3 regions of the Enterobacter sp. UNJFSC 003 genome follow, and region 1 is predicted to be linked to each of the others. Evidence: predicted binding sites of a transcription regulator. Region 1 holds the regulator's gene; each other region holds the start of a gene.
The links. The regulator LexA, encoded in region 1, represses DNA repair genes until DNA is damaged. The targets are predictions, from matches to a motif close to TNCTGTATGTACATACAGNA.

Region 2: the regulator LexA is predicted to act here: its motif matches at 1,265-1,284, upstream of umuD (translesion error-prone DNA polymerase V autoproteolytic subunit).
Region 3: the regulator LexA is predicted to act here: its motif matches at 1,245-1,264, upstream of sbmC (DNA gyrase inhibitor SbmC).

Annotation. Positions count from the first base shown of each region.
Region 1 covers NZ_JBAKHK010000013.1:35,146-38,426, reverse strand. Annotated here, with positions in the region: gene V5P19_RS20185 (CsbD family protein) at 1-192, opposite strand, end outside; partial or broken gene V5P19_RS20180 (hypothetical protein) at 241-315, opposite strand; gene dinF (MATE family efflux transporter DinF) at 312-1,649, opposite strand; gene lexA (transcriptional repressor LexA) at 1,713-2,321, opposite strand; gene V5P19_RS20165 (diacylglycerol kinase) at 2,430-2,798, opposite strand; gene plsB (glycerol-3-phosphate 1-O-acyltransferase PlsB) at 2,953-3,281, shown strand, end outside.
Region 2 covers NZ_JBAKHK010000002.1:182,390-185,670, forward strand. Annotated here, with positions in the region: gene umuC (translesion error-prone DNA polymerase V subunit UmuC) at 1-828, opposite strand, end outside; gene umuD (translesion error-prone DNA polymerase V autoproteolytic subunit) at 812-1,246, opposite strand; gene V5P19_RS06925 (EAL domain-containing protein) at 1,380-2,903, opposite strand; gene V5P19_RS06930 (aminopeptidase P family protein) at 3,002-3,281, opposite strand, start outside.
Region 3 covers NZ_JBAKHK010000001.1:533,628-536,908, forward strand. Annotated here, with positions in the region: gene dacD (serine-type D-Ala-D-Ala carboxypeptidase DacD) at 1-1,161, shown strand, start outside; gene sbmC (DNA gyrase inhibitor SbmC) at 1,280-1,753, shown strand; gene V5P19_RS02395 (FUSC family protein) at 1,846-2,904, shown strand; gene V5P19_RS02400 (DUF496 family protein) at 3,052-3,281, shown strand, end outside.

The DNA of each region.
Region 1 (3,281 bases):
ACGGGTTTCCCAGTCTTTCACTTCGGTTTCCGCTTTATCTTTCTCGTAACCGTAGCGTTCCTGAATTTTCCCGACGAGCTGATCGCGTTTACCTTCAATGACCGTCATATCGTCATCCGTCAGCTTACCCCACTGTTCTTTCGCTTTACCTTTGAATTGCTTCCAGTTGCCGCCGATTTCGTCTTTATTCATCATCGTGTCCTCATGTTAAGCGTCGTGTTGTAACGTCCGTCACGTTCATTTCTGCTGGACGTGATAATAATTGTAGATAAGGATGCGGCGATTGTTTTCATATTCGGAATCTTTAACCGTCACGATATATCGTGACCGGAGGGAAACCAGGTATTGTTGCGCCAGTGACGGTGCCAGATAAATGCCAGCGACAGGCCGCGCAAGGAGAGGAATACCGCCAGCGCCAGCCATAAACCGTGATTGCCGAGATACGGAAGCGTCAGCAGCGTCAACGCGAAACCGGCGGCGGCAACCGCCATACTGTTGCGCATCTCCGCCCCGCGCGTCGCGCCAATGAACATGCCATCCAGCAGATAACACCACACACCCACGACGGGTAAAATCACCTGCCAGATAAGATAATGGCTCGCCAGTTCACGAATCTCGGAAAGAGACGTAAGCAATCCAACGATCTGCCCGCCAAACAAGGCGTAAATCAACGCAAACGCCAATGCCACTAGCCCCGACTGACGGCAGGCAGCGCGCCATACCTCACGGAGCTGGCCGCTTTCGCGCGCGCCATACGCCTGCCCGGAATGGGCCTCGACGGCATAGGCAAAGCCATCCAGCGCGTAGGCGGTAAAGGTCAGCAGCGTCATCAGTACCGCATTCACCGCCACAATCTCTGGCCCAAGACGTGCGCCAAATACCGTCAGCGCCCCAAAGCAAAGCTGCAGTAAAAGCGAGCGCAGCATGATGTCGCGGTTAAGCGCCAACAGTTTGCGGATATTCCCGCGCCACGCGGATTTCAGCAGCGCAAGAGAGATACCGCGCATGGCCAATACCCGCCAGACCATCCATAACCCGATGATAAACGTGCCGTATTCCGCAATTACCGTTGCCAGCGCCGCGCCCCGCACGTTCATGTGCAGCCCCATCACCAGCCAGAGATCGAGCACAATGTTGAGGAGATTTCCCACGACCAGCAGAATGACGGGCGCGCGAGCATACTGCACGCCCAATAGCCAGCCCAGCAAAACCAGGTTCGCCAGCGATGCGGGTGCGCTAAGCCAGCGAATTTCCAGGAAGCGCCTTGCCTGCTCGAGCACGGCCTCGCTGCCACCCACAATATGGAGTGCCAAATCAATCAAGGGAGTGCGGAACAGAACGATTAAAGCCCCTGCGCCGAGCGCCAGGATTAGCGGCTGAACCAGCGCGCGCACCAGTCGAAGAGGATCTTTCGCACCATAGGCCTGTGCCGTAAGCCCCGTGGTGCTCATCCGTAAAAAGAGCAGGAGCATAAAGAGGAAGCTGGTTGCCGTTGCACCAATCGCGACGCCGCCCAGATAAACGGGGGAATCCAGATGACCAATTACCGCCGTGTCCACCAACCCCAATAGCGGTACGGTGATATTGGAAAAAATCATCGGCAGTGCGAGACGCCACAATGCCTTATCGGAAGTCGTCAGCAGTGACATGAAAGATACCGGGCGCGGAAAATGAAGCAGGCCGCGGAGGTTCCGCAGCCTGTCAGGAAGAGATTACAGCCATTCGCCGTTGCGGATGACGCCCACCGCCAGACCTTCGATAGAGAAGTTCTGCTCGCGCAAGTCCACAACAATGGGGGTGAACTCGTTGTTTTCCGGCAGAAGCTGGACAGTGTTGCCTTGTTTTTTCAAACGCTTAACGGTGACTTCATCATCTATGCGCGCCACCACAACCTGGCCGTTACGCACATCCTGCGTTTTGTGAACCGCAAGCAAATCACCATCAAGAATGCCGATGTCTTTCATAGACATACCGCTGACGCGCAGTAAGAAATCAGCGCTCGGTTTGAACATGCCTGGATCGACCTGATAGTGACCTTCAATGTGCTGTTGCGCCAGTAAAGGTTCACCAGCAGCGACACGGCCAATCAGAGGAATGCCCGTCTCTTCTTCAACCAGCAAACGAATACCACGTGACGCACCGGATACAATCTCAATCACGCCTTTTCGCGCCAGCGCTTTGAGGTGTTCTTCAGCAGCATTGGGTGAACGGAAGCCCAGACGCTGCGCGATTTCCGCCCGCGTGGGTGGCATCCCCGTCTGGCTGATGTGATCCCGGATGAGATCAAACACCTCTTGCTGCCTGGTCGTTAACGCTTTCATTCCGCCCCCTGGGTGTATATACAGTTATGCTGTGAGTATATACAGTCAAAGGCGATTTTGGAATCAAAAACTGCACAAAAAACCAGGGACTTAATTATTCCTCGAGGCTTATCGGAAATGTGACCAAAGCAACGTGACCCAGGTAATAACTGCCGTGATAATCGCCAACAACACGGCTGCGGAGCCCATGTCTTTTGCCCGACCCGAGAGTTCATGGAAGTCAGACCCAATTCGGTCCACGACGGCCTCAATAGCGCTATTGAGAATTTCCACTATCATCACCAGAAGTACAGAGCCGATAAGAAGTACGCGCGTAATCGCATCAACATCAAGGAAACAGGCGATGATAACCGCGACGATAGCGGCGACGCCTTCTTGTCGGAAAGCAGCTTCATTGACCCACGCGGCACGGAAACCTTTCCATGAATAACCAGCAGCTTTGATGATTCGGGTTAACCCAGTGGTATTATTGGCCATTAAAAGAACCTTTTATAGAAAATAGCGTCAGTAACTATAGTCGCGAAGCATTACGCAGCGGTCTGAAGTATGACGGGTAACAACAGAAATTTTGCGCGCTTTCTGTTATCCTTGCGCAGCAATTGCATTATTAACCAGAGGCTTTACATCGTTTATGTCCGGCTGGCCACGAATTTACTACAAATTACTTAATTTACCATTAAGCGTCCTGGTAAAAAGTAAGTCTATCCCAGCAGAACCCGCGCTGGAATTAGGGCTCGATACGTCGCGTCCTATTATGTACGTTTTGCCTTATAACTCGAAGGCAGACTTGCTGACGCTTCGCGCCCAATGTTTGGCGCATGATTTACCAGACCCGCTTGAACCGTTGGAAATCGACGGGACATTGCTGCCACGCTACGTGTTTATTCACGGCGGGCCGCGCGTGTTTACCTATTACACGCCAAAAGAAGAGTCGATTAAGCTCTTCCACGACTATCTCGA
Region 2 (3,281 bases), on a different contig from region 1:
CTTTTCCGCTGCACGTTCCGCGTAGGCACAAATGGCCTCATGCATCTCAGCGTATTGAGTAATACGGTGGCCAAAGGAACGGCTACAGATAATTTGCTGCTTCGTAGGGATAAACTCTTCCAGGCCAAGACACGGCTCGCCTCGAAGTTCACGCGCCGTGCGCTCCAGCACGACGTTAAAATGTTTTCGAATGACCCAGGGAGAGGTTTCTGCCAGCTCCAGCGCTGTGGTGATGCCCATCGCGTTAAGCTTTTTCGTAATGCGTCGCCCGACGCCCCACACCTCATCAACGGGCACTATCGCCAGCAGCTTGCGCTGCCGTTCGTGATGCGATAAATCGACCACACCGCCGGTACCGGGCCACTTTTTTGCGGCATAGTTAGCCAGCTTCGCCAGCGTTTTCGTCGGGGCAATCCCCACGCCAACCGTTAACCCCGTATTTTTTAATACCTGGGTACGCATCTGATGGCCGAAAGCCTCCAGCGATACGCAATTGCTGACGCCTGAAGCGTTCACGAATGCCTCATCAATGGAATAAATCTCTATTGCCGGGGCCAGATCGGTCAACGTCTGCATCACCCGACTGCTGAGATCGGCATAAAGCGCATAGTTCGAACTAAAAACGTAAACCCGCGACGGATATCCCTTTTCTTTGAATTTAAAATACGGCTCACCCATTTTTATTCCGAACTGCTTTGCCTCCGGGGAGAGCGAAATAATGCAGCCGTCGTTATTGGAAACCACCACGATGGGCTTGCCCTCCAGATCGGGGCGGAACACCTTCTCGCAGGAGGCATAAAAGCTGTTTACATCAACCAGCGCGAACATGTTTATGCGTTTTGAGCGTGTGAGTGACAACCCCGAAGATCTGCAGCTCCTCTTCGGACTGAAAGGTTATCGGCTGATAATGAGCATTATGCGGAAGCAATTTCAGAACCGGGCGAGTCTGTAGCTCTTTAACCGTAAACTCACCGGCGACCGACGCCACCACAATATCCCCATGCTCAGCGGTTAACGAGCGATCGACAACCAGCAGGTCTCCATCACTAATCCCGGCCCCAATCATTGAGTCTCCGCTCACCTTCACAAAATAGGTCGCGCTAGGGTGCCTGACTGCCAGCCGGTTGAGATCGAGACGATCTTCAACGTAATCCTGTGCAGGGCTTGGGAAACCACAAGCAACACGCTCCAAAAACAACGGTAATTCAATAGATTGCTGTAAATGATAAGAGAAGAGAGTATCCATAAATGCGTGCTCACTACATACTGTATATAAATACAGTATTACGAATTCCGGGCAAGAATCAAGGTGCTTTCCCGGAACGACAGCAAACGCATTGAAGTTTGAGAGGATTTATTCCAGCAACGTCTTCAGCAGGTTACTCAACGACGACCTTCACCTTTGGCTTCGACAGCAAAATATGAATCAGCTTCGTAAAGGGAACCGGTTTAAAGAAGTAGTACCCCTGCTGGAAAACAATGTTATTGCGGTTGAGATAGTCTAACTGTGCCTTCGTTTCCACCCCTTCAGCCACAATGCTGATGGAGAGCTTGCGCGCCAGATCCAGCACGCAGTCGAGGATCCGGGTCGACTCTTCATGCTCATTGACGCGGCTGACGAAGCTATGGTCAATCTTGATGTAGTCGATACGCAGATCGTGCAGATAAGAGAGCCCGGAATACCCGGTGCCAAAATCATCCAGCGCGATGGCAAAACCCTTATCGTGCAACGCATTAAGGGTCGTGATCAGATCCTTATCCATATCCAGCGGTTCCCGCTCCGTCACCTCGATAACCAGATTCAGATCCTGCCTGACAAAGCGGCGCTTGTAGTCCAGACACTCATCGATGAATCCCGGCATCGCAATATGTGACGCGCTGAAGTTGACCCCAACGTGGAACCCCTCCGGCAATTTCGAGGAAATGGCGTTCATCTGCGTGACCACCTGCGCCATCAGGCTTCGCGTCAGGGGCACAATCAACCCCGATTTTTCAGCAACCGGAATAAATGAGCCCGGCGAAATATACCCCGCTTTCGGGTGCTTCCATCTTGCCAGCACCTCTACCCCTCTCAGCGAGCCCTCCCTGCCGTTGACCACGGCCTGATAAAACGGAACGATTTCCCCCTTCGCAATCGCGCTGCGAAGCGACTCTTCAGGTGCCGTATTTTTATTCAGATACCTGTACATCACGTACGCGACGAGACAGGCAATCAGCAGAAGAAAAAGCAGAATGCCGCCGCCCTGAGCGATCAGCCGCTGGAGGCTGATAATCGCAGGGAAGGTATAGTCGATACTGTAAGGGAAATCCGCAGCCACGACCTTCCCGAGACGCGGCTGTTTATCACCTAACGTCATGACATCACCCGACGTGCCTATCGCAGCATCCCCCACCGTTAAGCGATAGGTGACGCCCTTTAACGGAACGCTCAGCGCATCCCGAATATGGCGATCGCTAATGGTCACGACAATACGACTATCGGCCACTTTCGTTTGATAGAGCAAAACCGGTAATCCATTCAGCGCGTTTTTAGCGGATACGAGCAACAATTGCGGTGCCGGCAGCGCCCGAGCGTTAATCAGCAGTATGCGGTTGCCCGACAGGGATGAACACCATACTTCCCCCTGCTTAATGATAAAGATGGTTCTGAGGTGGGGCTCCAGCGCCGCTTCGGTACCTAACTGATATTGCCCTTCAACGCCACACCCTTTCTGTGCAATAGCTGTCGCTATCCGGGTGGCGGAACGCGCTTCAACGAGAATAGCATTCGTTTTTTCTATGGCGTAGCGCGCCCCCGCAAGGCTGTCGGCGCGCGCAGAAAACCAGAGCTGTAGAGTCAGAATAAAAACGCCCATCATAAAAAGCGCCACGGCGGCAACGACGGGAACAAGGGTATTGCGCATAAACGCCTCTACCGTACTTAATTTTTATAAGTACAAAGAGCATGGTCGACGTCAGTAAAAATAACCATGCTCTGGTCTACAGATTTTCCGAAAAACGTTTAGCAGGTGAAGGCGTTATCTTTCGCAAGGAAGAAAGGCCGTAAATAAGCAACCGTATTGGACAGCGGAATGACATCATCACTCAGCTTAATCTTTAGCACCTCGGTGAGATAGCGTTTACGGGTCGTGATACGAGCCCAAAGTTCAGGAAACGCATGCGCAATTTCGGCCTGAAGCGCCCGATCCGCCAAAGCAATACTCTCTTCCGCACTGGCACCGGTATAGCCCTTCACGGAGGGAATAATGTCGATCTGCATGATCATGCCGCTTTTCAGCGTC
Region 3 (3,281 bases), on a different contig from region 1:
CGCCGTCTGTTTATTGCTGTTTCTTTACTCGCTTCGAGTATCTCATCTGCGCTGGCTGCCAATCCGCTGGATTTTTCTCCGCAGCCGCCGGCTATTCAGGCCGGATCCTGGGTGCTGATGGATTACACTACTGGTCAGATCTTAACGGCGGGCAACGAACATCAACAACGTAATCCGGCAAGCCTTACTAAGCTGATGACGGGCTACGTCGTCGACCGCGCCATCGATAGCCATCGTATTACGCCGGATGACATCGTGACCGTTGGCCGCGATGCCTGGGCAAAGGGGAATCCGGTTTTTGACGGCTCATCGCTGATGTTCCTGAAAGAGGGCGACCGCGTATCGGTACGCGACCTGAGCCGCGGCCTGATTGTTGACTCCGGCAACGACGCCTGCGTGGCGCTGGCGGATCACGTAGCCGGGGGGCAGCCGCAGTTCGTCAATATGATGAACGACTATGTGCAAAAGCTGAATCTGCGCGAAACCCACTTTGAAACCGTACACGGACTGGATGCGCCGGGGCAGCACAGTTCTGCCTACGATCTTGCCGTGCTCTCCCGAGCCATAATTCACGGTGAACCTGAGTTCTATCATATGTATAGCGAAAAAAGCCTCACCTGGAACGGGATCACCCAGCAAAACCGTAACGGCCTGCTGTGGGATAAAACCATGAACGTGGATGGCCTGAAAACGGGACACACCTCTGGCGCAGGTTTTAACCTGATTGCTTCCGCAGTGGATGGTCAGCGCCGTTTAATCGCGGTAGTGATGGGGGCGGACAGTCCGAAAGGGCGCGAGGATCAGGCGCGCAAACTGCTGCACTGGGGGCAACAGAATTTCGATACTGTGCAGATCCTGCATAACGGTAAGAAAGTGGGAACAGAGCGTATCTGGTACGGCGACAAAGAGCAGATCGCGCTCGGCACCGATCAGGATTTCTGGCTGGCCTTACCGAAGGCTGAAGTGCCTAACATAAAGGCGAAGTACGTGCTGGATAAAAAAGAGCTCGAAGCGCCCATTGCGGCCCATCAGCGCGTCGGGGAGATTCAATTGTACGACCGCGACAAGGTGGTAGCGCACTGGCCGCTGGTGACGCTAGAAAGCGTTGATAAGGGGGGCCTTTTCTCCCGTCTGGGTGATTACCTGCATCATCATATTTAATCTTTGCGAGCAGACTGGCGGGGTTGCGAGTCTGCTCACATAATAAACACGTGTCCTTTGTCGATAATAGTCATTCTGCTTTATAGTGTATATATATACAGTAATAAACGGAGGCAGCATGGACTACAGCATCAAGCAGCAACAGAAACGTAAGATCGCTGGCTTTCACCTGGTCGGGCCGTGGGAAAAAACGGTCAAGCAGGGGTTTGAACAGCTGGTTATGTGGGTCGATGGCCGTCACATTGAGCCGCTGGAGTGGGTGGCGGTGTACTACGACAACCCGGATGAAGTGCCGGCAGAAAAATTACGCTGTGATACGGCCGTTACGGTGCCGGACGATTTCATCGTCCCTGACAACAGCGAAGGGGTAATGATGACGGAAATCGCCGCGGGGGATTATGCCGTCGCAACCGCGCGCGTTGAAAATTATGACTTCGCCACCCCGTGGTATCAGTTCTTTAACTCCCTCCTCGAAGACAACAAATATCAGATCGCCCCAAAACCGTGCTTCGAGCGTTATCTCAATGATGGCAACGCGGACGGCTACTGGGACATTGAGATGTATGTTGCGGTTGAGCACAAAGCGGGTTAGTCCTGGAAAAAACAGGGTTTTTCAGCCGGGTGTGATCCTCCCGGCTGAAAACACAGTACAATTGTGATTTGCCGCGTAGCTGGAGAGCGGGTGTGCGTCCCGACAAATCATTAACCCCATTTGAAATTCGGTTATATAAACATTATCGCGTGGTACATGGGTGCCGCATCGCGCTAGCGTTCGTTTTGACGTTCGTGCTGGTTCGTCTATTTGATGTGCCGGAAGGGACGTGGCCACTGATCACGCTGGTGGTCATCATGGGGCCTATCTCATTTTGGGGTAATGTGGTCCCGCGCGCCTTTGAGCGCATTGGCGGCACCGTGTTGGGCTCCGCGCTGGGGCTCATTGCCCTGAAGCTGGAGCTGATTTCGTTCCCTGTCATGCTGCTGTGGTGTGCTGCGGCTATGTATCTGTGTGGGTGGCTGGCGTTAGGCAAACGGCCCTATCAGGCACTGCTGATCGGCATCACCCTCTCCGTGGTGGTCGGCGCACCTGCCGGTGACATGACCACGGCCTTGTGGCGAAGCGGTGACGTCATTCTCGGCTCGCTTCTGGCGATGCTCTTCACGGGCATCTGGCCGCAGCGCGCTTTCCTGCACTGGCGTATTCAGATGGCAAATTACGTCACCGCGTTTAACCGCGTTTACCAGGCCGGATTTTCACCTAATCTGGTTGAGCGTCCACGTCTGGAAAAGCATCTGCAGAAAATCCTCAATGACGTAGTCAAAATGCGCGGGCTGATCGCGCCTGCCAGTAAAGAGACGCATATCCAGAAATCGATTTTTGAAGCCATTCAGACGGTAAGCCGCAATCTGGTCTGCATGCTTGAACTGCAAATCAACGCGCACTGGGCGTCGCGTCCCAGCCACCTGCTAATGCTCAACGCCCACACGCTGAAAGAGACCCAGCAAATGACGCAGCAAACGCTGCTTACCATCGCCCACGCGCTGTATGAAGGGAACCCGCAGCCGATACTGGCCAACAGCGAGCGTCTGACGGAAATCGTTGCTGAGCTCAAACAGCTGATGAATGAGCAGCAGGGGGGGAATGTGGCGGAAACCCCGATTCATGGCTATGTATGGTTGAGCATGGAGCTGGCGCGACAGCTTGAGCTGCTGTCGCATCTTATTTGCCGCGCGCTGCGCAAATAAAAAGCGTATGTGACCCCTGCTGCTTCGATTCAGCAGCAATTAGGGTTATGATAGTTTTAAACGATATACTCATTGTCATTCGCAGCCGCTGTCTGTTAAAACGGTTGCTTTAACGAATCCGAATCTCACATTATCAGGGGTATAAAAATGGAAACTACCAAGCCTTCGTTCCAGGATGTTCTGGAGTTCGTCCGCCTGTTCCGCCGCAAAAACAAGCTGCAGCGCGAAATCCAGGACGTGGAGAAGAAGATCCGTGACAACCAAAAACGTGTTCTGCTGCTGGATAACCTGAGCGACTACATCAAGCCAGGCATGAGCGTTGAAGCTATTCAGGGCATTATCGCCAGCATGAAGACTGACTATGAAGACCGCGTTGA